2 regions of the Metabacillus rhizosphaerae genome follow, and region 2 is predicted to be linked to the other one. Evidence: riboswitches for the same ligand, from Rfam matches in the RefSeq annotation. Region 2 holds a riboswitch; the other holds the start of a gene.
The links. A riboswitch is a leader RNA that binds a small molecule or an ion and turns the genes downstream of it on or off. The one in region 2 is predicted to bind S-adenosylmethionine.
Positions count from the first base shown of each region.

Region 1: it holds a riboswitch for S-adenosylmethionine, as region 2 does, so the genes downstream of both, mmuP (S-methylmethionine permease) here and mtnK (S-methyl-5-thioribose kinase) in region 2, are expected to answer to the same signal.

Region 1 covers NZ_CP147403.1:722,476-738,336, reverse strand. Annotated here, with positions in the region: gene WCV66_RS03745 (GntP family permease) at 82-1,350, opposite strand; partial or broken gene WCV66_RS26780 (CdaR family transcriptional regulator) at 1,476-2,592, opposite strand; gene WCV66_RS03730 (glycosyltransferase) at 3,182-6,871, shown strand; gene WCV66_RS03725 (hypothetical protein) at 6,992-7,750, opposite strand; partial or broken gene WCV66_RS03720 (NAD(P)H-dependent oxidoreductase) at 7,858-8,442, opposite strand; gene WCV66_RS03715 (glycoside hydrolase) at 9,020-10,627, shown strand; gene mmuM (homocysteine S-methyltransferase) at 10,841-11,794, opposite strand; gene mmuP (S-methylmethionine permease) at 11,769-13,178, opposite strand; SAM riboswitch class I at 13,264-13,369, opposite strand; partial or broken gene WCV66_RS03700 (isocitrate lyase/phosphoenolpyruvate mutase family protein) at 13,894-14,136, opposite strand; gene WCV66_RS03695 (metal-dependent hydrolase) at 14,349-15,125, opposite strand; gene rlmH (23S rRNA (pseudouridine(1915)-N(3))-methyltransferase RlmH) at 15,267-15,746, opposite strand; gene WCV66_RS03685 (CxxH/CxxC protein) at 15,832-15,861, opposite strand, start outside.
Region 2 covers NZ_CP147403.1:4,431,641-4,447,501, forward strand. Annotated here, with positions in the region: gene WCV66_RS21520 (pyridoxal phosphate-dependent aminotransferase) at 1-427, opposite strand, end outside; gene WCV66_RS21525 (carbon-nitrogen family hydrolase) at 531-1,319, shown strand; SAM riboswitch class I at 1,459-1,615, shown strand; gene mtnK (S-methyl-5-thioribose kinase) at 1,721-2,914, shown strand; gene mtnA (S-methyl-5-thioribose-1-phosphate isomerase) at 3,079-4,131, shown strand; gene WCV66_RS21540 (hypothetical protein) at 4,187-4,339, opposite strand; partial or broken gene WCV66_RS21545 (PAS domain S-box protein) at 4,508-6,706, opposite strand; gene WCV66_RS21550 (acyltransferase family protein) at 7,132-8,154, shown strand; gene WCV66_RS21555 (B12-binding domain-containing radical SAM protein) at 8,337-10,103, shown strand; gene WCV66_RS21560 (hypothetical protein) at 10,135-10,317, opposite strand; gene WCV66_RS21565 (hypothetical protein) at 10,325-10,477, opposite strand; gene WCV66_RS21570 (hypothetical protein) at 10,568-10,705, opposite strand; gene WCV66_RS21575 (DUF3905 domain-containing protein) at 10,791-11,132, shown strand; gene ltrA (group II intron reverse transcriptase/maturase) at 11,294-12,553, opposite strand; gene WCV66_RS21585 (penicillin-binding transpeptidase domain-containing protein) at 13,151-15,166, opposite strand; gene WCV66_RS21590 (TrkH family potassium uptake protein) at 15,291-15,861, opposite strand, start outside.

The DNA.
Region 1 (15,861 bases), 1.9 Mb from region 2:
TTAGCTTTTCTAGGACATCTTAGTGTTTATTCGAGCTTAGTTAGCTGTTTGTTCTTTTTTTCTATTTTTTTCCGTGCATTCTTAACCAAATAACTTAAAGACTCCGAATATGAGAGTTGAAATAATCGCAAGTGTTAAACCAACTAAAGACTCGTATGGCATCAATTTTAAGCGTTCCTTAATGTCCATATTGACACTTCCAGCTGTAGCGTGGAAAAAGCTTCCGTGCGGTAAGTGGTCTAATACTGTTGCACCTGCATGAATCATTGCCGCTCCAGCTAATGCTGATACACCCAATCCTAAAATTGTGCCACTGAAAACGCTGCTCGCTACTGCTGTACCAGCTGTAGTTGAAGCAGTTGCAGCTGACATGAAAATCCCAGACATAGGCGCCAATAAATAAGCTGGCAGACCTGAAGCACTTAACGAATTTATAATGATATCTTTCAAGGCTGAGTTAGCAATAATTCCTGCTAATGTACCAGTACCTAATAGCATAATGGCTACGCCGGACATTTTGCTCAGACCAGAAACGGCATAATCATTAATTTTCCTTGTCTTTTTCATTGCAATTGCGCCAATAATTCCTCCAACTGGCAGAGCAACCATTGGATCAATGTTGATATCAAATAATGGTCGCAAGGCGAGCATTATAATTGTGACTAGCGGTGCTATCAATGCTGTTATAAAAATAGGAACCTCTGTATTATCCGTCATTTCAATATCTTTGCTTAACACTTCAGAGCCTTTATTTACAAGTCTTTTCGCAAAGAAATACGTAACAGCCAGTCCGAAAATGGCCGGGATGATTCCTGCAACCATAATGGATGTTAGCGGAACGCCAAATGCGTCAGAAGCAGCAATAGCATTCGGGTTTGGTGACATAATATTCCCTGCTTTTCCGCCACCAATCATCGCTAGTAATATAGCTGTTTTTGAAAGATGTGCACGTTTAGCAATTGCCAAAGCAATCGGTGATACGGTAATAACAGCTACGTCTACGAACACCCCAACCGCTGTTAAGATCATCGTTGCAACAGATAATGCCAGCAAAGCACGTGTTTCCCCAAATTTTTTGACAATCGTTTCCGCAATCGATGAAGCAGCCCCTGATTCAATTAAGACCCCAGCCAGGATACCCGCAGCCATAATTCGCAATACTGCCGGAATGATTCCTTTGGCCCCTTCCATCATTAAGGTAACTGTATTTGTAATATCTACGCCGCCAATCAACCCGCCGATTAAAGCTCCGGCAACCATCCCATATGCTGGCGGGACTTTTTTTAAGATTAGTATAATCGCAATGATTAAGGCACTAACGGCCCCTAGAGCGCTTACAGTAACATCCATGCTGATTCCCCCACAGTGCTTGTTTTGTGTTATGTTTATATTGTAAGCGTTTGCTTGTGTGATTACATTGTGAAAGGTGATAAAATATTAGTAAAAAAAATCACATTAATTGTGCATATGCACAATCAGCTAATATCATGCAGCAGCTTTGCCATATACAATTCAATTAAATCTTTTATATTTCGTGGATCTTTGCCTGTCAATTCTGAAATTTTCTCAAGACGGTACCTTAGGGTATTCCGATGGATAAACAAACTTTCTGCAATCTTGTTCAATTCTCCCCCCTCCCTTATATAGGCTTCCAGCGTATCGGCCAGTTCTCCCTTCTTACCTTGTTCTAGCAGCTGATGGTAATAGGAAAAGATACTTTTATCTTCATACTGGACCAATTTTGCCAGCATTATTTCTAATTGGTAATCGTCGAATTGATAGAAGCTCGTATCAGGCTGTAGCTTGTTGCCTACCATAATTGCTCTTTTCGCCTGATAGAATGAAGATTTTAATTCTTTTATGTTTTCGGCCAGACCTCCACTTCCAATAAGGACCTTGCCGCCTGATACTTTTAGCAATCGTTTTAATAACGGTGGTAAATCCCTTTCGGACTCGTTAACAGCTGCTGCTTTAAGAATGACTATTTCATCGTTAAAAGTAACACCGATTAAATCAGCCTTACCAATTTCATACTGAACTGACATAATTAGTTGATTAGAGATTTCTGTATAATCTCGTTTTTCGATGACGAAAGTAACACTCTTGGATGTTCTAAATTAATCCCAAGAAATCCGGCACGTTCTTTTATTGATTCCTCATTCAATCCTTCTCTCTGAAATAAGCTGATTCACAATCTCACTTTGAAGTCTTTGCTTCCATTGCACCCTCTCAAGCAAATAACGACTGCTCCAAAACTAGTTCTGCCGCCATTTTTACAAGCTGGGCATAATTCCGAATTTGCTCTGGCTCCCCTGTAATACCCACAACACCAACAATTTGATTACTAAAGCGTATAGGTAAATTGATTCCAGGTCTAGAACCCTTCATTGTCACAGCCCTAAAACTATCTATTTCAACACTTTCTCCTTTTTTAAGGACGAGAAGAGCACCAGCATGGAGTTGATTAATCCTTTCGCTATCTCCGGATCCTATGATAACTCCCTCACCATTCATAACATTTATATTTCTATTTAAAATTTTCATTGTCCGCTCAACAATTTCCTGAGCCAGTTCATAGGTTAAAAATTGCATGCTTGTTTACCTGCCTTCCTGCTCTTTTCATTAAAAATTTACCATAGTAAAGATGAACAATAAATGAGGCTCGCTAAGAAAGTGGGAAATATATGGAGGTAAATTAACAGTAACAGCAATTCTAATCAGTTACTACATCAGACCGCTACATTTATTACATTAAAGGACTTTTTATAAGTTCGTAAAAAGCAAAAGACTAGCATGTAACCTGCTTTTATTCATCGTTGAAAAAGAGTTTATTAAGATGATGTCGACAAAGGATACGAAACTGAATAGTAAAACTTCTATACTTATGATATGGTTCACCGTAACGTATCTTAAGGAGGTTTTTATATTTAACTCTTCCTCAATTACCATTTAAAAATTAAAAAACTTTTTAAACCTACCCCCCAAATCTTCAAATGACTATCTAAGCTTTTGTTGATAGTCATTTTTTGTCGAAAGAATCTGTACACTGAAATTGCAACGTTTGGGATTACTTTCTAGTTAACGATCCTATAAATTATTTACAGATTTTAATCAGTATAAAATAAATCTATAAAACTATATTTATAGATTTTTGACACTACACCTATGAGGAGGAATTTTAGTGAATCGAGTTTTTAGGTGGATTGTCAGATCATTATTTGCACCTGTCACTGGAAATGCCGGAGCGGTTGCGAGTACACTTGGTTTTTTTCTGGCCTTTTTACCCTTAGATAGTTTAAGAATTCCATTATTACTAACTTTTTCACTTTTGTTGCGTCTTAATATCATCGCCTTATTCCTTGGAACGTTGATTACGGTTTTCATTCCATACATTCGTCATTTACCATCCCTGGATTTGCGTGTATTAGAAGATTACTGGTTATTTTCTGCCCTGATATCTAATATCAAATCTTCACAAGTTATTGCATCAGGTGCCTTCGGAGGTTTTGTTGGTCTTGTCTGCTATTTTTTCTTCCACTGGTTTTACAATTTAGGGCTTAAAAAAAGGGAGCGAAATCAAGAACATGTTTTTCTTGATTCTGCAAAAAGACGCTGGTCCATTATTAAACGAATGAGTGTGAGCTTTACTGTTCTAATTATTTTAGTATCAACTATTTTTATTGAAAGCCTTAATACTAACGCAGTATTTCCTGAGCTGCAATTGGATAATAAAAGCACAGCAAAGAGCGGTATCGAGCCGATTAATACTAGTTTCAGCGAAGAAGAGCTTGCTTCACAGGTTTCAAAAACAAGTCCTTCTCCTCTTATTCAAAAGAATATGGGTCAATTGAACCAAGTACAAATTGCGAGCAAACAAGAAGTGTTTGGTTTTTACGTCAATTGGGACGAAAACAGCAAAACATCTTTTAAAAAAAATATAGATTCTATTACAACATTAGTGCCGGAGTGGCTGCAGCTTACTCCTAGCCTTACCCTTACAACCAGCACGGACAGCTCGATTGTTGCAGAGGCAAAAGCACATGATATAAAGATTCTTCCATCGGTAACAAATTTTATTAATAATAAATGGGATGGCAATGCACTGCACCGATTATTTACTACTCCCGGCGCTGAAGATCTTTTTATTAAAAATATGCTGGCTTATGTGAGAACAAATGACTTTGACGGGATTAATATCGACTTTGAAGAAGTCAACCAAAATGACAAGGATCATCTCACTGATTTTATGGACAAAGTTAATGAAGCATTTCATCAACATGATCTCATGGTCACACTGGATGTACCTCCAAAGAACAATAGTTTTAACTATGTTTCTTTAGCAGCTAGCGTTGACCGCATGATTGTCATGCTATATGACGAGCACCACTCCATGAGTAATCCTGGACCTGTGGCCTCATCTGATTGGGTAAAAGAGAGCTTAACCCAGCTCAATATTCCTTCCGAAAAATTGATTGTGAGTTTAGGAAGCTACGGTTACGATTGGGAAGAAAACTCCAGCAAGCCTGCAGATTCGGTGACATTCGGGGATATCATGGATTTGGGAAGTAAAACCAACCTCAAGATCCATTGGAATAAACAAGCAGGCAACCCTTATTTACGATACAAAATAAACAAAAAAAACCATATTGTTTGGTTTTTAGATGGTGCTACATTTTATAATCAAATGAAATTAGCAATAGATAGCGGCTCAAGAGGAATAGCGGTTTGGCGTCTCGGTTCTGAAGATCCTTCTATCTGGAATTACATTAATAAACCAAAAGAAATCGACAATCCATCCAATGCCCTTAATACCTTGGTCAGTCCTGAGCCTGTTCAGTATACAGGTGCTGGAGAGATTTTAAAAATAAGTTCTCAATCAGAAAAGGGGAAAAGAACGATTCAATTGGATTCACATGGGATGATCCAAACCGAGACCTATGTTAAATTACCAAAGCCTTTTGAGGTGGTTCGGTATGGTAAACCTAAAACGAAGGAGGTCGTCCTTTCCTTTGATGACGGTCCTGATCCAACCTATACACCACAAATATTGGACATTTTGGACAAGAATCATATTAAAGGGACCTTCTTTATTGTTGGAGAGAATGCTTTGCTGCATCCAGAACTGGTTAAAAGGATGCATAAAGAAGGCCATGAAATTGGCAACCATACATTTACCCATTCTGATGTTGCATCCATGACACCAATTCAAACAAGAATGGAGCTAAATGCAAATCAGCGTTTATTCCAAGAAATTACAGGTCATTCAATGACCCTTTTCCGCCCGCCTTATGTGGCCGATGCGGAGCCGAGCACAAGGAATGAACTGGTGCCTATATTAAGAGCACAGGAAATGGGTTATACCATGGTCGGTGAATTCATTGACTCTGACGATTGGCAAAAAATATCTAGTAATGAAATTGTGGATCGGGTATTGGATCAGCTGCCAAATGGAAATGTGATTTTACTGCACGATGGTGGCAGTGATCGCTCGAATACTGTAAAGGCCTTGCCTATTATTATTAATGAGCTTAAAAAGCGTGGCTACACATTTACTACCATTGCTGAACTAATTGGAAAAAGTGATTCTCAAATTATGCCCGCTGCTGATCAGGATAACCCTGATTTGGTCTATGACAAGGCTGTATTCAAGGTTATGCAAGGCTGGCACTTTGGATTAAGCTTCCTGTTCTACTCAGCTATCCTATTAGGAATATTACGGCTAACTCTTTTCGTTATCCTTTCTAGAAAACAGGTGAAAAGGTATAAAGAGACCCAGATCGACCCTAGCTTCACACCTTTTGTCAGTGTCGTTATTGCTGCCTATAACGAGGAAAAAGTAATTTACAAAACAGTTAATTCTCTTTTATCGAGTGATTACCCGGCTTTTGAGATACTGATTATTGACGATGGTTCAAAGGATGATACTGCCGTTGTGATTCAAGAATTTTATGCAAACCATCCTCACGTCAAACTAATTAAAAAAACCAATGGGGGGAAATCTTCCGCTGTTAATCTTGGTTTTAAAGAAGCAAAGGGTGAAATCGTGGTCGCACTTGACGCTGATACACTCATCGCTGAAAATGCCATCTCATTGCTTGTTAACCATTTTAAAAATGAAGATGTTGCTGCTGTTTCAGGTAATGTAAAGGTCGGCAATAAAAGGAACCTTCTTACAAACTGGCAACATATCGAATATGTTACAGGCTTTAACCTGGAGAGAAGGGCCTTTGCAGCTCTCAATTGCATTACGGTTGTACCGGGTGCGATTGGTGCATGGAGAAAGACGGCGGTAGAAGAAGCAGGATACTTTAAAGAGGATACCCTGGCAGAGGATACCGATATCACTCTTACTCTTTTACGCAATGGGAAAAAGATTGAATTTGAAGAAAAGGCTTATGCCTTTACAGAAGTGCCAGAAGATATTAAAAGTCTGGCAAAACAGCGTTACCGATGGGTTTATGGTACGTTACAATGCTTATGGAAGCATCGTGAGGCTTTATTCAATAAAAAACATAACTCATTAGGATATATTGCCCTTCCAAATATGTGGCTTTTCCAATATATTTATCAAACAATATCGCCTATTGCAGATATATTGTTCATTATCGCCCTTTTTAACACACACCCTGAAAAAGCAGTCATTGGATTTATTCTTTTTTACTTGTTGGATTTCCTTGCTTCTTTATATGCGTTTCGATTGGAGAAAGAAAGTCCTAAACCACTAAGTTCATTGTTTCTGCAACGAATCTTGTACAAACAGCTTATGACTTATGTCGTGATAAAGTCCCTTTTCTCGGCAATAAAGGGAGTAACCGTTGGTTGGAATAAACTAAAACGAAAAGGTAATGTAACTCATGAAACCTCTATGTGAAGGTTGAGGAAACTATTTAATAGAATTTTTACACAGGTCTTTCCCAATTGGGGAAGGCCCTTTTTATATTGATTTATAACAGAAAAAGGATCACCGTTTTGATGATCCTTTTTGAAGCAATTACATTTTCTTTCCATTGTTTTCTTTCTGATCCCGATGAATGGAAGCCTTTTCTTTTGCAGCTTCAGAAATTTGTTGTCCACGATTAGATGTATTTGTAGTTAAACTTGTTGTATTTGTTCCCGAGGGCGTAGGTGCGGTCGTTGGTGGTGTTTTTGCGCTCGTCTCAGGTTTCGTTGGGGCAACAGGCGTTGAAGCTTCACTTGGTTCATTCGTTTCTGTCGGCTTGGATGCTGTCGTTGTTGTCGCTGGTGCTTTAGCCGTCGTTACAGGTTTCATTGTTACAGTAGACGTTGGAACTTCACTTGGTTTATTAGTTCGCGTCGTACTAGCCGATGCGGTCGTTGATGCTGTGGAGCTTGTTGCGGGCTTCGTTGTTACAGCAGGCGTTGTAGATGTTGCCTTATTCGTATTAGCAGAATTTGATGTTGTACTCTTGCTGAATTGTTTCTTATTCAGTGGAATGGCTTCTCTAGCCTTATTACCTTTGTTACTATTTTTAAAAGCCGCTTGGATAGCAGGATTATCATGAGAAAGCTTGGTTTCACTGTCTTTCACATTCGTTGTTGGCGTCGGATCTTCTACCGTTTTTTTTGCTTGGCTGATTGCATCCGCTTTTTTGGGGGCTCCAGATTGAGTTAAAGCAATTTCTGTTGTTACTCGTTTAGAAGATTGCTTATCTAACAAAGCATTGGTGATAGAAAACGTAACAGCTCCCGCTAATACCATCGCAAGGGCTCCCTTGGTGAGTGTGATCATATTTTTCCCCTCGTGTTTTATGTATGTTCGTCTTAAAAGAATACGATCAAACTAAAAAGTATTATGGGGGTATTAAAAACAGTATTTTTAGGGGCTTTGTAGTAATCCTAATGTTCTAGCCTTTTATAATAATTATAAATCTTTTCTAGTTTTTTCATTTGTTTTCCCTTTGGGCTCTCCATATTCCCAAATTCAAAGAACTTCACTTTCTTGATTCCCACAAAATTAAATAATGCCTTTTTCATTAGAATTTTATGTGCATTGTTCAACCAAAGAAATGGATAGTGAGTTGGACCCTTCATGGTAGATATACATATAACGGACTTTCCTTTCAGCAGCCCTTCTGGGAAAAGTCCCTTCTTATCTTTATAAGCGAAATTGGAAGCAAATAATTGGTCTATATATCCTAAAAGCATCGCGGGAGGTCTTCCCCACCAAATAGGATAGATAAAAACAATCTTGTCAGCCCATTTAATTTATTGTCTATATTTTTCAATAGTAGGGTCAGTGTGCATATCACGTCTTCGTTTTTGCTCGTTAAACACTAAAAGTGTATTAAATCCCTCATCATATAAATCTAAGACCTGTAACTCTTTAATAGTGGAATTCTTTTTACTGCCTTTGATGACGTTTTGTAAAAATGCATAATTTAAACTACTATGATTGGGATACGTATAAATGAGATAATAAATACTAATTAACTTTAATTGATGAGGCTCAATATTTTTTATGAATCTTGTTTAAAAGTATAATATCGTACTGTATTTAATTGTATTAGGGATTGAAAAGGTCTTCCACCTTATGGTATTATTTATTTTGCAATCGGTTTCATTAAAACTTATACAATCTCCCTATTATGATGTATATGTGACAGGAGATTCATTTTTCAACTTCTAATTTACTATGAAAATAGTATATATACGTCTATTAACAGAAAGAAACTTTAAGAACCCCTACTTCGCTATGTCGACTATCAATTTACCTAGTCATAGTCATACCTATTACTTCAAGATTTTTTACTTCTTAGTTATTATCATTCTTTTAGTTTTGAAACATTTAAATGAAACGGGTTTCAATTTCTTGAAGAAAATTATATCCATTCCTTAAAAGATACGTATATTCGTTGATATTCTTTTTATACTGTCTCATTCATAGAGCCTAGTTAACTATATTCCTGTTTGCTAAAGGAGGTGGTAAATTAAAAATTACTCAAATTACTTTAGATTAACTAGTTTTTAAGCTAAAAAGAGTAGTTGAAAGGAGAAAATAATGACAAAAAATAAAAAATTAAAATTTCCATTGGCTTTATCACTAAGTTTTTTATTACTTGGCTCAACGGTTAGTAACGCAAAAGAAAACAATTTAGCAGTTCCTAATAACAGTACCGCTCAAGAAATTGATATAAATGTAGAAAAGAAATATCAGGAAATTGATGGATTCGGCGCTTCTGGTGCTTGGGCTTTAGATCCAATTGGTTCCGAATGGTCAGAAGAAAACAAAAACAAAGTAGCCGATTTACTATTCTCACAAGATAAAGGAATTGGTTTATCGCTATGGCGTTTTAATATTGGCGCAGGTAGTGAATTGACAGATAAAGAAATTATTACAGATCGCTTTAGGAGAACAGAAAGTTTTAAAACAGCAGAACAGGAACCTTATGATTGGGATAAACAAGCTGGTCAGCAATGGTTTCTCCAAGCGGCAAAAGAACGAGGTGTTGAAGAATTTATTGCATTTGTGAATAGTCCGCCTGTATGGATGACAAAGAATGGACATGGGCAACCTGACCCTAGTGTAGGTAGCACAAATTTAAAAGAAGAAAATATTGATGAATATGCAAAATTTTTAGCTGATGTATTAGAACATTTTGAACAAGAACAATTGCCGTTTAACTATATAAGTCCGATTAATGAGCCTACATGGGATTGGAACTATGCGGGACAAGAAGGAAATCGTTACAATATAGAGGATATGAAGCAAGTAATAAGAGCATTAAATAATGAACTAAAAAACCGAGACATTGAAACTGAAATTGACGCACCAGAAGCTGTAGAATATACATCATTACTTGATGACGATATATACTCTGAATTTACAGGTAGCGATAGCCAATATAGTAGTGGAAATGCTAGCGGTACATATCCAGGGAAGTACCGAGAATATATTAAAGAATTCTTAGGGGACCCCGAAATCAGTGAGATGATTGGAAACAAAATTAGTGCACATGCATATTGGTCTGATTACTTTTCAGGAGAGGATCGACTAATTCCGTTAAGAAAATCCGTACGGGAAAATATAGATCGATATAATACTAATGCAAAGATTTGGATGTCAGAGTACTGCATTTTGGGAGGTCATGGACATGGTCGAGACCTATCGATACAAACTGCACTCGATGTTGCTCGAGTCATTCATTATGACATGGTGGAAACACAAGCCTCAGCATGGCAATGGTGGCTATCTGTATCACCATATGATTACAAGGATGGTTTGATCTATACGGATTACTTAAATCCAGGGGATGAAGAAACAATCATCGAATCTAAGTTACTATGGGCGTTAGGTAATTACAGTCGGTTTGTTAGACCAGGGGCATATAGAGTCGACTTACAAGGAGCTAACGATAAGGATGGCCTAATGGGTTCAGCGTATTATCACGAGGAAGATAAACAAATCTCTATTGTACTTGTAAATAACAGTAATGAAACAAAACCGGTGAATGTTAATGTAGATGATCTACCAGGAAATAAAGGAGCTATACAATTCAAACCATATGTGACTTCTGAAAACTATGACCTAGAACAACTAAACTTGTTCCCTGCCAATAAAACATTTAATGTACCACCTAGATCTATCGTCACATTAGTAGCTCAATAATATAAATAGGTCAGATTAAAAAATTTCACAATATAATGGAGAATGCCGGTTAAGAATTAGATAAATCCGGCATTCTCTTTATTATTTTCTTTAATGGCTTGTTCAAATACAATTAATATATTTTCTAAAGATTGTTCCTTAGTATAGATGTATATTGAACCCCTTGAAAAATGTCTATTGTCCAGCAGTTTTATTGATTTTCATATACTAATTTTAATCCTCAGAAGGTCTCCATTTTTTTGAAATCTCTTCAATATGATGAGGTGCTGTTCTACAACATCCTCCAATTATACGCGCCCCTGCATGGTACCATTCTTTAGATTCATATTCGAGTCCGTTACATGATTCTTGACCATGCCATGTTTTAGTTTCTGGATTATAGGTTTCACCAGAGTTCGGATAAACAATAATCGGTTTTTTGGTATTAGCACTTAACACGTTGATGGATTCTGTGACAAATGATACTGGTACACAATTGATACCAATTGCAACAATTTGCTTACTGTCCTCAAACACTCTCGAACACTCCTCGAGCAATGTACCGTCACTTATCGCTTTCTCATTTTTCAAAGAAAAAGTTAGCCAAGCATATGTTTCTGGAAATTCCTTTAATAATGAATCTAATACTTTTGCTTCTTGCAGGGAAGGAATCGTTTCAAATGCTAATAGATCAGCACCTGCATCAATCAACGCTGACATTCTTGAACGATGAAATTCTGCTAATGTTTCATCTGTAACACCATAATTTCCTACATACTCTGAACCATCTGCAAGGTAAGCCCCATAAGGACCAATGGATGCAGCAACCAATGGCTTTGGTCTAATCGTTTGCATCTCTTCCTTCCAAAAATCATCTCTTGCTCTTCTTGCAAGTAATACCGTTTTCTTAATTAACTCCAAAGCTTCTTTTTCTCGGATACCACGCATGGAAAAACCATCGATAGTAGCTTGGTAGCTTGCAGTTATCGTACAGTCTGCTCCAGCACGAAAATAGTCTGAATGAACCTGATAAATCAATTCTGGATTTTCAAGTAAAACACGTGCAGACCAAAGGGGATCGTCCAATTCACACCCATGCTGCTCAAGCTCTGTAGCTAGAGCACCGTCCAGAATCATGATTGAATGATCGCGTAAAATAGCGTTAATTGGGTTGATTTTGTTCGACATATTCTACTCTCCTTTTCTTTAAAATTTGTGTTATATAATAACTTCCATAGCAAAACAAAATAAATGGAATGCAACAATACAGCGCAATGCGTTGTGTAGGATCAAATGCAATTCCAATACATGAAGCAAGGCAAAGTATAAACGAAACGATTGGTACTAGAGGATATAATGGTGCACGATAGACCAAGTCCTTTTCTGAATTTCCTTCTTTTATAAATTGTTTGCGAAATAGAAACTGTGAAGCACTAATACTCATCCAAACTGCAACCACAGCTAGCCCCGAAATGGATACAAGCACTATGTATACAGTATCTGGTGCAATAATACTTGATAACAAAGCTAAACCACCGCCTAACATGCTGAAAATGATTGCATATATAGGCACACCTCGTTTTGTCAATCTTGCAAAAATTGGTGATATAGTCTTCTTATCTGCAAGTGACCAAAGCATTCTAGAAGATGCATATAGTCCTGAGTTTGCAGCAGATAAAATAGCTGTTAAAATAACAAAGTTCATAATATCCGCTGCATATGGCACACCAATTCGTTCAAGAACTGCAACAAAGGGGCTCTCTAATACTCCTGCATCCGAGATAGGCAATAACGCAGATAATACAACGATAGTTCCTACAAAAAAGATCACCAATCTCCATAATGTTGTACGAATTGCCTTTGGAATCGTTTTTTCTGGATCTGAAGTTTCTCCTGCTGCAATTCCTATTAATTCAGTTCCCGAGAATGCAAAATTCACTGCAAGCATCGTCATTATAATTACAAAAGCACCATTAGGAAATAAACCTTCACTCACAAAATTGGTAAAGAATGGTGCTGGTTGCGAATTAGTCATTGGAATAAAACCTACCATTGCTGCTACTCCTAAAATAATAAAGATCACAATTGCTATTACCTTTATAGATGCAAACCAGAATTCGGATTCAGCGAAAAGCTTAACAGTCAGAGCATTCAATACAAAGATCACAATTGCGAATAGAACACTCCATATCCAAACATTGATTGATGGAAACCATCGCTGCATTAGCAATCCTGCAGCCGTAAATTCCGAACCTAATGCAACAGTCCAGGTTAGCCAATATAACCAAGCTACTGTATACCCTGTCCCTGGACCAATGTATTTGGTTGCATAGCTATGAAACGCACCTGTCTCAGGCATATGTACTGAAAGTTCACCTAAACAAAGCATGACTAGATAAACCACTAATGCTCCAATTAAATATGAGAGAATTGTGCCGATTGGACCAGCCTGTTGAATCGTATAACCAGAACTTAAGAATAATCCAGTTCCAATCACTCCACCAAGCGATAGCATTACTAAATGTCGTGCTTGCATTTTTCTTTGAAATTCTTGTTTACTTTCGTTCTCCATTCATACTCTCCTTTATCTTACATCCAGAAAAAATCAAAAAAGCACTCTGAAAATAGAGTGCTTTACTGACAAATAAAAACTTAGGCTCTTATCTATCAAGGATTCATCACCCGCTGGAGTTAGCACAGTGTCTTAGTAGACCTGTTGCTGAGGTTTCATAAGGCCAGTCCCTCCACCTCTCTGGATAAGAAATAATTTTTTTAACCTTATCAACCTATGAAAAAATTGTCAATATACTTCTGTATAGTTAGAGTATTTAGAATATTAGTAATAATCACAGCTAGTAAAGTGAAAAAAATATAATTGAAGATTAGATCATTAAATTATTTCATTTTAAATTGGGATTAACCGGAGGGTAACTAATGAAGATTCAAACGATCTTTCGTAAAAAAGGACGACCTGACTTGCTACACAACGCATATATCTAACATTGAATCAATGGAAGATCTATGTATTGCTATCTCCACTCCGCCTACCTTGTTTTCACATTGAATTTCTGATAATTTATTCTTTGCTATTCATTACGAAACAGATTTCATAAATTCTAGATAAGTTATGTTAAAAACCTATTTACTTTCATTAATAAAGCCAATTTCCATGTCACTCCCCAAACCGCATTTACTTATACTTATGCTACGGTTCATCCTAACGATTCTAAATGAAGTACTTTAAAGCTCTTAATTGTTATGAGCTTTCTCATGTTGAAGCAGCAATTATCAGCAGAAACTGGAATTTTCACATTATCTGCTATGGTTTTAATGATTCCTAAATGTCTATCAAAATCAATCATTTCTCCATCTGCAAATCCTAGTGAGTTAGCGATACCCCAACTTGTCGTACCAATTGCTTTGAATCCTGCTTTTTTAAGCATTAAGGCTGAAAGTAAATCCCAGGTGTTGCCTAGAAATAATATATCCTTTGAAAAGTGCATCTCATTGAATTCCTGAATCTTGTTCACTTTATTTCCTCCTAATGTTTATTGGACTCATTTTAACAAGTAATTGATCTCCATTTCGTCCTCATTCTTGCTCATATGGTCTGTTTTAAAAACAAAAAAAGTGAAGCTATACTCTGCTTCACTTCTAAAGTCTATGTTCTCTATACTTGTGATAAGGTCACTGTATCGTTTTAAACCTGCAGTAAAAAAGGAACATTAAATATCATATTTTACTAGAATGTCACTTCTTCCCCATACCCAATAATGACAACCTCGGTTTTTTGTTGGTTTGATAAATAATCTTTGAGTTCATGATCTTTCCCAATCATATTTCCCACAACTGGAAATGCCTGTAATAATCCATTTAAAGATTCTAGTGATATTGCTGTGTTTTCACTAGGAAATGTATGACTTGGGATTACAAATTTAACATCTAATAAGTGTTCCACTGCATAAGCTGCTTCTTTTGGGCCCATTGTAAATTGACCTGAAGAAGAAAGAATTGCAATAGATGGTTGATTTAAATCTTGAATTAGTTTCATATCCGTCATAATCATTGTATCGCCAGAATGATACAACGTATGATCATCCTCAAAATCTAATACATACCCTGCTGATTCTCCGGCATAAATGGGGCTTCCCCCTAATTCACCGTAGCTAGATGAGTGACGAGCAGGTACCATAGTAGCTTTTATGTCACCGAAATCAAAAGATCCACCAAAATTTATAGGATAAACATTTTCAAAACCCTTTTGACCTAAAATCAGTGCTAATTCATATTGTGCTAATACTAAACAACTCGAATTAGCTTTTCTTAATTTTTCAAGTCCGCTTGTGTGATCAAAGTGTCCATGTGTTAATAACACACCATTAATCTTGGACAAAAATTCTTCTGTTTGATACTCACTTGGACAACCTGGGTTCATATCAAAAAATGGGTCGACTAAGTACCGATTTCCCTTTTTAGTTGTAAATACATACATCGCATGACCTAAACGTAATATTTTCATAGAAAAGCCCCCTATAAAAAATAATTAAACCTACATACTATGTATATAAAATTCGTTGTATATTCATGTCTCCCCTCTTTGTTCAAGGCTATAGTACTAGAAACCATTCAAAAAGTTTAAAGCATCTATTAATGACCTCATTTACTTATGATACGGTTCACCCCGATTAATCCTAAAAGCCCGATAAACCTGTTCCACCAAAATCAACCTCATTAGTTGATGTGGAAACGTCATCTTTGAAAATGATAGTTTGTCATTGGCCCGTTTCATAACAGTATGGCTTAAACCGAGTGAGCCACCAATGACAAAGGCAATTTTACTTTTTCCATATGTAGCTAGCTGATCTAGATCCTTTGCGAGCTGTTCTGAGGATTTCATTTTTCCTTCTATTGCTAAAGCAATGACATGTGTGTCATCACTTATTTTGCTTAGTATCCTCTCTCCCTCTTTTTCCTTTACTTGCTCCATTTCCGTTTCACTTAGGTTTTCAGGAGCCTTTTCATCAGGTAGTTCTATTACTTCTATCTTTGCATAAGCTGAAAGACGTTTTAAGTATTCATCAATCCCTTGCTTTAAATACTTTTCTTTCAGCTTGCCAATTGTCACAATTGAAATATTCACATATGTTCCCCATTTCAAGCTCTAGTTCTTTCTAATATGGTTATCCACAATCACGATCTAGTTATCCACAATTAACAACCGAATATTAGTTCCCCACTATATATATAGCTGGGTT
Region 2 (15,861 bases):
TTTTGGCACGTGCAAGCTCAACACCTGACCAATAATCCGGATAACCAGGGTCTGGAACAAGTACAACATCCCCTGGATTCAACAAGCATTGAGGAACCTCAACAAGTCCTGCCTTTCCACCGAATAGAATCGCTACTTCAGTCGATGGATCAATTTCAACTCCATATTCCCTTTTATAAAAAGTTGCGATCGCTTCCTTCAAGAAAGTATGACCACGAAATGGAGAGTACTTATGGAATTGTGGTTTTTCCACTGCATTTTGCATGGCTTTAACAATATGATCAGGTGTAGGCTGATCTGGATTTCCTTGACCTAGATTAATAACATCATGACCCTGTGCAATAATCTTATTTACCTTTTCAACTAGACTTGCAAAGAATTGCTTCGGTAATGTTTCTAATAATTGTGATTGTTTAAAGGTTTTCATTTTTAACACCTTCTCAAAAAATTCTTGAAATTCTAGTCACAAATAATATATTGTTAGAATCAACTTGTAAAGTAAAATTTTAAAAATGAAGGTGTGATTTTGATTGAAACCTGTCATTACTTGTATACAACTTGATATTAAATTCGGTGATCCCGCATTCAACTATCAGCAAGTAGAGGAAAAAGTAGCTGTTGCAGTAGAAAAGGAAAATCCAGCGATCATCGTTTTACCTGAGCTTTGGACAACAGGCTATAACCTTACTCGCTTAGATGTGATAGCCGATGAAAAAGGGGAAAAAACGAAACAATTTCTTTCCCGACTCGCAAAAAAATACCATGTTAACATCATCGGTGGGTCTGTTGCTAAAAAGATGCAGGACAATGTCACCAACACGATGTACATCATGAACAACCAAGGTGAGTTTGTTCATGAATATAGTAAACTCCACTTATTCAAATTAATGGATGAACATCATTACTTAACTGCAGGAACTGCAAAAGGATTATTCGAAATCAATGGAATAAAAAGTGCTGGTGTAATTTGCTATGATATTCGTTTTCCGGAATGGATTCGTGCTCATACAACAAAAGGAGCAGAGATTCTATTTGTAGTAGCTGAATGGCCTTTACCTCGACTAAATCATTGGAGAACATTGCTTTTAAGTCGTGCAATCGAAAACCAATGTTATGTTGTAGCTTGTAATCGATCAGGCTCTGATCCTAAAAACGAATTTGCTGGTCATTCCATGATAATCGATCCTTGGGGTACGATTATCGCAGAGGCTGACGAAAACACTGGTTTCATTTCAGCAGAAATCGATGTTGAAACAGTCAAACAAGTAAGAGGGCAAATTCCTGTATTTGAAGACCGACTTCCTGACTATTATAAGTGATTTTCATATTAACTGTTGACAAATCCAAATAATCATTGGTAACATGCTAATCAAGCATTACATTTTCTTAATAGCGAAAATGTTCTAAAAATAACGTAATTTAGTAAACATTAATTTTTTAATGTTTATCCATATTGATCTCTTATCAAGAGTTGGCAGAGGGACTTGGCCCTATGACGCCGCAGCAACCGACCATACTACCATTGCAAAATGGGGTGATTCTATTCACCTTGGAATATTCCAATAGGGCACGGTGCTAATTCCATCAGAAAGGCGATCTTTCTGACAGATGAGAGGTGCGAAGCGACGCCTTCAAGCCTCTTTCATACTGAAAGGGGCTTTTCTTATTTTCTAAAGAAAAGCCTCCATCAATCAAACTACTAATATTTGGAGGTATTATTATGTCTACTAAAAAGTCATCTGTTTATGAACCATTAACTGAAAGTGGTGCAATCGCTCTAGCTAAACGATTACAACTATTCGAAGAAAATAGTAATCTACTTTGCAATGAAATTGGAGATGGAAACTTAAATCTCGTTTTCAAAGTTAAAGATAGTAAAACAGAAGAAAGTATCATCATTAAACAGGCACTTCCATATGCAAAGGTAGTAGGTGAAAGCTGGCCATTAACATTAGATCGTGCCCGTATCGAAACACATGCATTATTAAAACAAGCGGAATTTGTTCCTCAGTATGTACCAAAGGTTTTTTACTCCGATGAAAAGCTTGCCATTACGATAATGGAGGACTTATCACGCCTTCAAATATCTCGAGCTGCACTCATTGAAGGTAAAGATTTACTCCTGCTTTCAAAACATATCGGAGAATTTTTAGCTAAAACTTTATTTTACACATCCGACTATGCTGTTAATCAACATTATAAAAAATCATTAGTCAAACAGTTTATCAATCCTGATCTTTGCAAAATAACTGAAGATCTTGTTTTCACAGATCCATTCTTCGACCACGACACAAATGATTTTGAACCAGAGCTCGGGCAAGATGTTGAACAAATATGGCAAGATCAAGCTCTCAAGTTAGAAGTTGCTAAGCTTAAACAGAAATTTCTTACAAAAGCTGAAGCACTTGTCCATGGTGACTTACATACTGGAAGCATTTTTGCTGATGATAAGGAAACGAAAGTGATTGATCCTGAATTTGCTTACTTCGGACCGATCGGTTTTGATGTAGGCCAGGTATTCGGAAATTTCCTGTTAAATGCAATTTCACGAGATGTTGAAAACCAGGGAGTGCTTTTCACACATATCGAAACAACTTGGAATGTTTTTGTAGAAGAGTTTTCGAAAGCTTGGAAAAATGATGGTCTTGAGATCTTCACGAAAGTTGACGGATATTTAGAACATGTATTATCTGAAATTTTCGAAGAAGCAGTTGGTTTTGCTGGTTGTGAAATCATCCGCCGTACAATTGGTCTAGCACATGTAGCTGACCTTGATTCAATTCAGCCATATGAAAAAAGAATTTCAATAAAACAACTTGCTCTTACAATAGGTAGTGAACTTATAAAAAATCAAAAAACAATTAAAGGTCCAACTCAATTTAAAGACTATGTGAAACAAACTGTAAATCAATAAGTCAATTTCTAAATAGTTTGTCCCTTTTGGATCCTTAAAGCAATTTAAAGAGTTTAAAACTAAGTAAATAAGCAAATTAGGCTTGATAGTATGAATTATCTAAAATTAACAAGCATCGCAATCAGCTTTTAAAAGAATTAGCAAAAATAAAGGAGTTATTGAGCATGGCAACAACAAAATTTACGATTCCTCGTTCAGTTATTTGGAAGGATGAATCAATCTCCCTATTAAATCAGCAAAAAATTCCGCATGTAACAGAATATCTTGAATTAACAACGATAGAAGCTGTCTGGGAGGCAATTCAAACCTTAAAAGTAAGAGGTGCTCCTGCTATTGGGATTACTGCAGCATATGGCCTAGCATTATCAGCCTTACAAGATCAATCTAATTCACTTGAGGCTTTTCAGCTTAATCTCAAACAAAACCGAGATTATTTAGCTAGCTCAAGACCAACTGCTGTGAATTTAGTATGGGCTTTAGACAGATTGGTTACTAGTTTAGTTGAAACGAAATCCATCAATGAGGCTAAAACAAAGCTCGTACATGAAGCAATTCAAATTCAGGTAGAAGACGAAGAGGTTTGTCGATTAATTGGAGAACACGCACTCTCAGTTTTTAACGATGGTGATCGCATTATGACAATTTGTAATGCTGGGTCAATCGCAACGGCAAAATATGGAACAGCTTTAGCTCCATTTTATTTAGCAAAGGAAAAAAACAAAGCATTAAGTGTCTTTGCTTGTGAAACCCGTCCGGTTTTCCAAGGTGCACGATTAACAACATGGGAACTTATGCAGGCTGATGTTGATGTTACATTAATTACTGACAACATGGCGGCACATACAATTAAGTCAAAAAAAATCTCAGCTATTATTGTGGGTGCTGACCGTATTGCAGCTAATGGTGATACGGCAAACAAAATCGGTACATTCAATTTAGCACTATTGGCAAAATCTTTTAACATTCCATTTTATGTAGCAGCACCTCTATCTACATTTGATCCTTCTATTTCAGATGGTAATAAAATTCCAATTGAGGAGCGTAATCCGGAAGAAGTAACTGAGGTTAATGGTGTACGCATTGCTCCAGAGGGTGTAAAAGTATTTAACCCTGCATTTGACGTCACACCTTCCGAGCTAATAACAGGAATCATTACAGAAAAAGGGATTCTTTCTGGTGATTATCAAGTATTAATTTCAGAATTATTTACTCTCTAAATTGACAAAGCAAAAACCTTAGTCCTCCATTTTTAACGGGCTAAGGTTTTTACTTTTAGAATTTTTTTTGATACTTTGACTCATACTTGCTCCCTGATGCTTCCATTTTTTCTAACAACCCTTTTTTTTCAGCTTCTGAAATGATATGAAGCTTTGAAAATAACGATGCATAGAAATAAACCTTTTTTGGACGTTTATGAATCCACATCTTGCTTGCCCCTTTCTTTACCATACGCAACTTTTTTCCCTTACTCAAATAATATGTTACGTAGCTAAAATGGTGACAAGTTAGGGCTTGTGAATCTTGTCAAATCAATATTTTATTTCTATAGATATTCAACCTGTTTATAACACTTTTTTATTTCAATCTGGATGATTATTGATTTATTGGTAGAGTAATATGAAAGGTAGTTCCTTTCCCTTCTTCACTTTCGACATCCACGATCCCTCTATGCTCCTCAATAATTTTATAGCTCACCATTAAACCAAGACCTGTACCACGTTCTTTCGTTGTATAAAATGGTTGCCCAAGTCTTTTTATTTTATCTTCAGAAATACCTGTACCTCTATCTATAATTGATACTACTATATGCCTTTCATCTTTTCGTTTAATTTGGACATCTATCTGTCCACCCTTTGTCATAACCTCAATCGCATTTTTTAAAACATTAATAAAAACTTGCTTTAATTGATTAGGTTCACAATAAATTAAAGGCAGGTCTTTTTCTAATGAAAGCTTCATTTGCACATTTACAAGAATCGCTTGCGCGTTTAAGCTTCATTCAATTGTTTCCTTCATAATCTTGCCTATTTCTATCTTTAAATATTTAATTGCTTGAGGTCTTGCTAAAATTAAAAATTCAGTAATGATTGATTCTATTCTACTTAATTCTGATGTTATCACATTAAAATACATTGAAAAGTCATCCTTCACACTTCCTTCAAGAAGCTGAATGAAACCCTTTAATGCTGTCATAGGATTACGTATTTCATGAGCGATTCCCGCTGCTAATTCACCTACGACATTTAACGTATCAGATTTTCTCAACTGCTCCTCAAGCTCCCTTTTTTCCGTCACATCACGAAAAACTGCTAAATTCATATTTTCATTGATATTACTTTTTAAGGTGAATTCTAAGATTTTTTCTTCTCCATTTTCAAATTTATAGGTAATTTCTTGTAATGATTCTTCCCAATATGTTGAGGCGAACTCTGTATGAACTCGATCTTGTTTTAAATCAGAGAATAGTAATTCATATAGGTTAAATGAGATAATATCCTCAGAAGAACCATTTAAAATACGCATTGCAGAAGGGTTTGCTTCAATGATTTCAAAGTCATTGTTAAATAAAACAATTCCATCCATCGCCCCATCAAATATTTTACGGAACTTTTGCTCACTTTCTTTAAGAATCTTTACCATACGTTTTCTTTCACTTACATTGCGAAAAATCGTTAAGTGGTGTCCTTCAGCTATATCCATTTTTGACGTAAATTCGAGCTCCTTATTTTGCCCATTAGGCATATGAAACAGGAGTTCCTCTCTAATTGCTCCCATTTGAAAGTATTCCTTTTTTACTTTTGCAAAAGCTAGTGTCGTTTGATCGATAAAATCAAGAATATTTCTAGTGACAAGCTCCTCTTCTGCCAATTCAAATGTCCGGCTTGCGGCTTGATTTACCCTTAAAATTTGACCATCTTTTCGCCAAATCATTATGGCATCAATCGCATTTTCAAAAATCTCTCTAAAGCGTTCCTCACTCTTATAAAGCTTCAATTCCATCGAGCGCTTTTCAGTAATATCTCTCATAATAGCCATATAAAAACCATTAATAATATTTGAGGTTGTAGTGAATTCAAAAATTTTCTTATCACCATTTTTCAGGACAACTGGTAGTTCGCCTTTAGCACTCCCGTTTTCCTTTAATACACCCCATAATTTATCCAGCTTATCATTATCTTGTTTATCGATAAAATCATTAAGTGCATATGAATTTAATTGTACTTTGTTTATTTCAAAACTTGTACAAAAAGAGCCATTTGCATCAATAAAAGAGCCGTGCTGATCAAAGATAACAATGCCATCTACAGCACGATGAAACAAATCTTTAAAAAGCTGCTCATTAATTGTTCTTTCACGTTCAAGCATTTTCTTAAACGATACGTCCTTAAGCATAGCAAGATCATATCCATTAAACGCCCGTCTGCGCAACGAAATCTCTAAAAACCTTACTTGTCCGTTTTCTAATTTTACAACTACCTCCTTCCCGAATGAGTCTTTCTTATATAGTTCATCAACTAGTTGCTTTATTTCATTCTTGGGAATAAGTGTAAGAAAATCATAAAGGTTTCGTTTACAAAGCTCTATCTTTGTTAACTGAAACATATGACATGCTGAAGAGTTTACATCAATAAATCTCATCTGTTCATCAAATATTGCAACAGCATCAAGTGCACCTTCTAATATATTTTCGTGCTGAAGAACCTTCGTTTTAAGCAATTCATTTTCAGCCTTTAATTCAGCTAATTGTTCTTTCATAGTAACGATTTCGTTTTCCTCCATCGTCTGCTTCAATCTTTTCACCCCTAATTACCACAATCTTCACTATCAAATATTCTACAAGGAGTGTCATTGTCCTTCACTTATCTACAAAAAGGTAAGAAAAACTTGACTCTTCGCCAAGCGCTATGGTGAAAGTCATAGTTTTTATAGCACAATCTTATTTGAATATAATTGTAAGAAAAATAGGTTTGCTTTTTTTCGAAATTAATTATGATAGATGTTGGCATATTTGAGATTCAATTGATTTCATAACCATTCTTACATTAAGGTTACACTTTCGTTACATCCCCAATAAAATATATGTCATTTTACGAATAATAGTTTAGTAAGGCATTGAGCTAGGGAATAAAATGAAGGACATAGTATTTCTCTCGCATTAACTTGCAGCAAAAGTCCATTAAGTCTCATTTTATAACTTCAGAAGAAAAGGTGAAAACATGAAAAATCGAGATAGTTACTTCGATAATGCTAAATTCTTTTTAATACTTTTAGTTGTTTTTGGACATATCATTCGCTCATTTATTGATGACAGTCCAATGATTATGAATATATACAAGTTTGTTTATACCTTTCACATGCCAGCTTTTATCCTAATTTCTGGATATTTCGCGAAAGGGTTTAGAAAAAAAGGCTATGTGTCAAAAATAACGAAAAAACTCATACTTCCTTATCTTATTTTTCAAGGAATCTACTCAGTTTATTACTTTTTTATTGAGAAACAAGGTTCAATCGTTCTTGATCCATTAGATCCACATTGGTCGTTATGGTTCTTGATCAGTCTATTCTTTTGGAATGTACTTCTTTTTGTAGTTACAAAACTTCCAACTAAATGGGCATTGGTTTTAGCATTTTCAGCTGGGTTAGCAGTTGGTTATTTTGAGATCATAAGTAATTATTTAAGCTTATCGAGAACATTTGTCTTCTTCCCATTGTTTTTAGTCGGCTTTTACTTAAAACGCGAGCACTTTACGTTTATTACCAAAGTACCTGTAAGAGGGATATCCATCACTTTATTAACGATAACATTTATAATGTATTTTAATCTCAACTTTGATTATGAATGGCTTTTCGGATCAAAATCGTACTCACATTTTGGCGAGCCGTCTGTCTTGAGTGCTGTTATTCGCCTAGGATTTTATTGCTTAACACTTATTACATCGATTAGCTTTTTGGCGTTAATTCCGAAATCCCATGCCTTTTACACGGAATGGGGAACACGAACATTTTACGTCTATTTATTACACGGGTTTATTATTCAATATATGAGGAATAGTGAGTTGTTGGATTGGATGAAAGATTATCAAAGCCTTAGCTTTATTATTATTTTATCTATCCTTTTAACATCAACACTATCAACCAAAATCGTAAAAGCTCTCACCCAGCCTTTTATAGAATTACGTGCATCTACATTCAACTATTATTTAAAGAACTTTACAACATTAAATACAAAATCTGATTAAGAAGAGCATACCCTGCTCTTCTTTTTATATATGACTGATTAAACCCACTTATTTTCTTCCATACTATGGCTATAAAACCAGTAACACAAGTACGATTTTTTGAGCAATTATGATACAATAAGATTTTAATTCCGTGATAATAAAGATTGACAAAAATATAGGTAGAAGTGGTGTTACATTAAATGAAAACTGTTTTATCAACATTAAATGCAAAATACATTCATACAAGTCTTTCTATTCGTTACTTAAAAGCCTATGCAGCTCCTGAGTATAATATAGAACTAGCCGAGTATACAATTAAAGATCCTTCAATGAATATTGTCACAGATCTTCATTCAAGAAAACCCGAAATACTTGGTTTCAGTTGTTATATTTGGAACATAGAAGAAACAATTAAAGTTATTAAGATGCTGAAGAAAATTAATCCCTCGTTAATTATTGTCCTTGGCGGTCCTGAAGTAACCTATGATACAAGAGAATGGATGGAAACAATTCCAGAGGTTGATTTTATTATGATTGGTGAGGGCGAACAGTCGTTTAAACAGCTATTAGATGAATTACATGGAGAACAAAACTTTGCTAACGTAAGTGGCATTGCATACCGTGAAAAGGATTCTATTCAAATTAAGCCACAACGAAATAAAGTTGATTTAAAAGAGCTTCCATCTCCATATCGATTTGATGAAGATCTTCCACATCTTGCAAAACGTGTGACATATATTGAAACGAGTCGAGGTTGTCCATTTAGCTGTCAGTTCTGTTTATCTTCAATCGAGGTTGGTGTTAGATACTTTGACCGCGAGAAAGTAAAAGCTGATATTCGCTTTTTAATGGAACATGGAGCAAAAACAATTAAATTCGTCGACCGAACCTTTAATATAAGCCGTAGCTATGCAATGGAAATGTTCCAATTTTTAATTGATGAACACAAGCCTGGAACCGTATTTCAATTTGAAATAACTGCTGACATTATGAGACCTGAAGTTATTCAATTTTTAAATGACAATGCTCCAAAAGGTTTATTCCGTTTTGAAATCGGTGTGCAATCAACAAACGATGAAACAAACGAGCTTGTAATGAGAAAACAAAATTTTAATAAACTAACAAGAACCGTAACAATGGTAAAAGAAGGCCAAAAAATCGATCAACATTTAGATTTAATTGCTGGATTACCTGAAGAGGATTACAATTCATTCAAAAAAACCTTTAATGATGTATTTGAGCTACGACCTGAAGAGCTTCAATTAGGCTTCTTAAAAATGTTAAGAGGTACCGGGCTCCGATTGCGAGCTGCTGACCATGGCTACGTATTTATGGACCATTCACCATATGAAATATTAAAGAATAATGTCCTCTCCTTTGAAGATATGATAAAAATCAAACAGGTCGAGGATGTATTAGAAAAGTATTGGAATGACCATCGTATGGATGAGACAATTGAATATTTAGTTTCAACTGTTTTTGCTTCTCCATTTGACTTCTTTCAAGGCTTCGGAACGTTCTGGGATGAAAAAGGCTGGACAAGAATTGGTCATCAGTTAGAAGACTTATATAAGCACCTTTATGACTTCCTTGAGAATGCAAAAAAAGATGAGTTACACATTGTTAGTGGATTTATGAAATATGATTATTTGCGAAATCAAAAATATAAACCACGTAAGCCTTGGTGGAATGATGCGTTAGAAAAGCATGAGAGAAGTACAATCTATCATGCGATCTTAGATAATCCGCTTATTTTAGGTGAAGAATTTGCTAGTAAACAACTATCTGAAAAAGATCTATTTAAACATACAGTACTTGAAACACTTCCATTTAATGTGAACCATTATTTAAAAACAGGAAAAATGATTGAGCAAGATTCATTAATTCTCGTTCATTATGACCCATTCCACTCTAAAACTACTGTATATTCAACTGCATTAACTGAACTTGATTTAAAAGTTAGCTAAAAAGTGAGAGGTTTTATCCCTCTCACTTTCTCTATTTTTCTTTACGTTTTTTTCCTTCTTTTTTTCCCTTGTTTTTATTCCCTTCAATTACACCATATATTTGTGAAGCATTAATATCCCCAAGCTCATGTCCAAACTCTTCTTGTAGGAGATCCTTAGATGTTGGTTTTTTATGATTTTCCATATCTTTGCTTTTCATATGTTTTTTTGTCATAGTAATATTACTTCCCTTGCTTTCCTTTTTTTGAATTACGATTTGCACCCTTCATCGGGTCTTTATCATCATTAATTTCAGCAAATTCTGTATCAGGAAGGCTTTCAGTAGGTGTAAAATTATGTTTCGTTGCCTGGTTTCTAAAAGCTTTTCTTTTCATTAAAATCACCTCAAATTCATTTATTTAAGATGCTACATATATACTTTTACCTAAATTGCTTTTTTATATCATAGGTAGTAAAAGGGAAATTCAATTTTCATTATGCTCATAAGCGATGAGTACAATATCTTCTCCTGTTTCTTCTCGTAGCTTAGATTCCATTTGAAGTATAGATTGAATTTGTGACTCCGTTAAATTCGCAACAGGAAACTCTCTCTGATTGTCCATTTTCTCACCTCACCTCTATCCTTATTTACTTTTTCAATTTCATATCTAAATTATGTACGGGAATAATAAGACAGAGGTGAGCTTAGTGTCTAAAGGTAAAAAAACAAAAATTTCAATCGAAGATACATTACCACATCAAATTAATTCGCCTTCCTGGAAGGAAACAGGGATTGAGATGAAAGAGCCTTTTGTTAATGAATATGGTGTAATGATTGGTGATAGCTTCTATGATTCTGAAGTATCTCCATTAAATCAATGGAGCGATGAGATTGATCCAGCCATTATGTCAGGGGAACAATGGATACATCCAACAAATGATATTGGGTGGAATACACCTGAAAATCGTGAATTAATTGAATCAAAGAGGAAACCACTTGGTGTTCCTTTTACACATCCTGATAAAGATGTAAGCTATAATAGTGATTAGAAAAGAATGAAAAAGTTGGTTGAAAGATCTGTTTCTTTTATTTCATCCTTCTTTTTTTGAGTTTATTATTTCATAAAATATAAGCAATCGAGTAGGAGGGGGTGACTAACCCCCGACCTCTCACACCACCGTACGTACCGTTCGGTATACGGCGGTTCAAATTAAGTGTGACGTAAAGTTTCGTATCGTTCAGATAGACTTTTGAGACCCTCTTTTCTCCAGAAAGAGTTATTGAGGGCACGGTGAAGGATTGGACTACTGGTTATTCGCCAGTAGCCCTTTCTGCTATTTCCCCATTCATATGCTTTGTGTTTATCAATTCCTAGTCCTATAAGTTTCCTTATCCTTGTTTTAGGAAGTTTCCACTGTTTCCAGTAACACAATCTCAGTCTTCTTCGAATCCAACTTTCCAAACCTTTAAAGATACTTGGAGTATCTGCCAATGCGTAATACCCACACCAACCCACTAAATACTGATTTAATTTCTTTATTCTTACATCCATTGGTATCGGTGATTTTCTTGACGTTATTTCCCTAACCTTCTGTTTAAATCTCTTGATGCTTTGTTTGGATATACGTATTTTCGGCTCTTTTCTGTTAGTAAAACTAAAGCCTAAGAATTTTCGGTTCCATGGTCGTTCTACGGCTGATTTCTCACGATTTACCTTTAAACTAAGCTTCTTTTCAATGAAAGACGTTACACCCGCCATTGTTCGTAAGCCAGCTTTCTTAGATTTCACGTAAATATTACAATCATCCGCATACCTCACGAATTTATGCCCTCTATTCTCTAATACTTTATCTAACAAATCTAGGATGATATTTGAAAGTAGTGGACTTAGCGGACCTCCTTGTGGAGTTCCCTCTGTATTTTGTGAGACCACGCCACCCATCATAATCCCGACATTGAGATATTTTCGAACAAGATTTAGTAGAACTTTATCGTCAATACGCTTTGACAGTAGCCCCATGAGTTTGTCATGGTTCACTTTATCGAAGAATTTCTCTAAGTCTATGTCGACTACCCACCTATAACCATCTTCGATGTATCCTTTCGCTTTCCGTACAGCGTCATGCCCTCGTCTTTGTGGACGAAACCCATAACTGTTTTCAGAAAATGTTGGGTCATAAATTGGGGTTAATGTTTGAGTAATCGCTTGTTGAATGAAACGGTCTATCACGGTTGGGATTCCTAGTAATCTAACTCCGCCGTTTGGTTTCGGGATTTCGACACGACGAACGGGTTGAGGTTCATAGGTTCCCTGTTGGAGAGACTTTCTCAATTCGTCCCAGTGCTCGACAATATACGAACGCAGGTTTTGGGTCGACATCTTGTCTACACCGTGACTACCTCCGTTACGTTCCACTCGTTTAAGAGCGTTCAGTAAGTTTTCTCGTGATAGAATTCGTTCCATTAACATTAAGATATATCCTCTCTACGTGAATGAGATGTTCTATTTGTGCCATTAGTAGCTCCACCCTCTTGAAGTCCCCTGTGTATTCACCACTTCTTCCTTCAAGTAAGTCTCGTAAGAGATTGTCTGTTTCTACACTACTTATGAACGCCTAGTTCTCATCCTTCCTAACTTGTTCAGTCCTTCCCTTTCATTCTCGAGTTTGAAAGGTACTATGACCTCTGCTGACTTCTGACTGTTCAGCTATCTATCACTAGATAGGTTGCCAAGAGTGCTTGGCTTATCAGTCAGACCTCCCCAGGTAAGAGTACAGTCTTTCACTCCATCTATCTGCTTCATTTACTCTATACCACCTTCGGCAGAAAGGACTTTGTTTTGTTAAGCAAACTCATCCAATGGTATCTAGCCTTATATGAAGTTCGTATTCCTCAGACCGGAGGTTTGCCGCTCGCTTCCTTCAGATTCTGCGTCACCACAGACACCCTTGCGTTAAGCTACTGCTACTTCTGCCTTCACAGTTCGGGACTTTCACCCTATAGACTGCACCCATGCTGGGCGCACTCAAAAAAAGGCTGACAAAAATTTGTCCAGCCTTTTTGAACTTTAATTTGGGGCAAATGCCTTAAATACTTCCTTTACTTTCGGAACAACATAATGGCTACCACCTTTTGCTTTTACATCCTCAATCATCATCGTAATTAAAAGCTGTGGATTCTCAGAATTAACTGCAACAAACCAGCCATTCTCCTGACCATCTAGATCCTCTTTTGACTGTTTAAGCTCAGCTGTACCTGTTTTTCCAGCTAATTTCTGTCCTTCTATATGTGGTCTATAGCCCGTACCATTGGGGTTTTGTACCACTTGTTCTAAATCATTAAACAAAAGATCTGTATGTTCTGGGGTAACAATTTTCTCTTTCCACACTGTTGTTTTTGCATCAGATTGTTTTTCTAAGTATGGTTTAATCATGTTTCCATTATTTATAAATGTTGTATATGCTGTCGCAATATGAAACGGACTCATCTGAATTTGCCCTTGACCGTAACCTGAATCAGCTAAAAGCTGTTCATTTGTAAGCCCATCACTTGCAATCGTTGATTTACTAATTGGGAACGGAAAATCAATCTCTTCCTCAAAGCCAAATTTCTTTAATCCGGTTGATAGTCCCTCTGCACCAATATCTAATGCTAATTGGGCAAAGAAAATATTATCTGAATAAATCATAGCATTTTCTAAGTTAACGGTTTCTACTTTACTAGATACACGCGTCACATAATAGTTTCCCCAGCTACTATCTTTTCGCCAAGTTAGACCTTTAATCACCTTTGTATTTTCCGGTTGAAGTTTTCCAGATTCCAAGCCAATAGCTGCTGTTAGCGGTTTAATTGAAGATCCTGGAGAATAGGTTTTGTTAAATCGAGCCATTAATGGATTAAGTGGATTAGTTGATAGGGCGTCATATTCTTCATTTGACATGCCGTAAATAAACTCATTTGGGTTATATGATGGACTGCTAACCATTGCTAATGTCTCACCAGTAATTGGGTGAATGGCAACTGCTGTTCCTGGTTCACCATTTAATTGTGCATAAATTGCCTTTTGAAGATCATTATTAATCGTAAGCTTTATATCTTCCCCGTTCACTGGCGCTTTCTCAGCAATAACCTTATCTGTTCCATCAACATAGATTTTATAACCTGTTTCACCCTTGAGGCGATCCTCATATACTTGCTCCAGACCTGCTTTTCCGACACTAGAGGTACTGCTATAACCTTTACCTTTTAACTCTTCAAGCTGTTCAGCTGTAATGCTTCCAATGTATCCAGTTAAATGTGCAGCTGCTTCTCCAAGTGGATAAACCCTTGAAGCGACATTTTTATTTTGCACTGATGGTAAAGCAATTAATTGGTTCAAAAGTATTTCATTAGTAGCGTCGATCTTTTTAATAGGAACAAATAATTCCGGATTGACCCATGATTGATTTAATTTTTCTTCAATCTCTGATACATCTAATTCTATTAATTTAGCAATGTTTGCAAGGACTTCAGGTTTGTTTTCAGGTAACTTTCCTGGAACAATGCCGATTTCATTTGCTACACCGTTAACTGCAAGTCCTTTATCATTCTGATCGAAAATTTGTCCCCTTGCAGCTGGTGAACTCGAAACTCTTACTTCTTCTCCTTCTTCTAGCTGGGGAAAAATCATCGATGGTGACCAAGTAATAAACCAGTTTTCACCGTCTTCCACTTTTTCTTTCTTTAATTTAACATCTTGCTCAAAAGAAACTTCTCCTGCTAGTGTTTCCATCTGTAGAGAGAATGGATACTCAACCTCTTCAAGATCACCTGGTTTTTCTTCCTCTTTTGGCTGCTTAAAAGTTACTTTTAGATTAGATGCTGAAACACCATCATAAATATCTTTGTAGCGACTGGTGAATTCTTCCTTTGTTATCGTTCCCTTCGTGCTCGTTGCCAGCATGTCATACATCTCAGAAAACTTTTGATCATTCCATAGTTCTATGTATTTAGAAAAACGGTCACCTGCTGTCGGAGTTTCTGAACAAGCACTTAGTGCCATCATCGAAAATAATAATAATAAACCAATCCAATATTTTTTCATCATCCACCCTCCACTTTACATATTGTACCAAGAAAGTATATCATAGTGATTTTAAATTAACAGAGATTCTGCCTAATTGTCTTCATAAAAAAAGGATTGACGAGTACGTCAACCTTCATAAGTTTTATCCAATAATAACTCTTTCCTTTGGAAAATGGTAATTATCTTTTCTTTCTTTTGTGCCTAATAAATATAAAAATGATAAAATCCCAATTCTACCAATGAACATTAATATCATAATCACTACTTTTCCTACTGTACTTAAATCAGTTGTAATTCCCATAGAAAGTCCAGTTGTTCCAAACGCTGAACATACCTCAAATAAAATTTCAGTCAATGAAAATGGTTCTGTGATTGTTAATATGACAACAGCGAAAAAACATATTAACATCGCCATCATTGTCACCACAACTGACTTCATTAAATCTTCTTCGTGTAACTCACGTTTAAAGATCTTAATTGATTTATTTCCTCTTGCAAAATGAAAAAGAAATAAAAGGTTTAAAGCAAAAGTTGTTGTCCGTATCCCACCACCTACTGAGCTTGGCGAGGCTCCAATAAACATTAATGCACAAATCACAAGTAAAGTTGGTTCAGTAAACATACTAACATCCATTGTAGCTAACCCAGCACTTCTAGTAGCTGTAGATTGAAACAACGAATAAAACAATGTTTCGTGCCATACCATCCCTTTA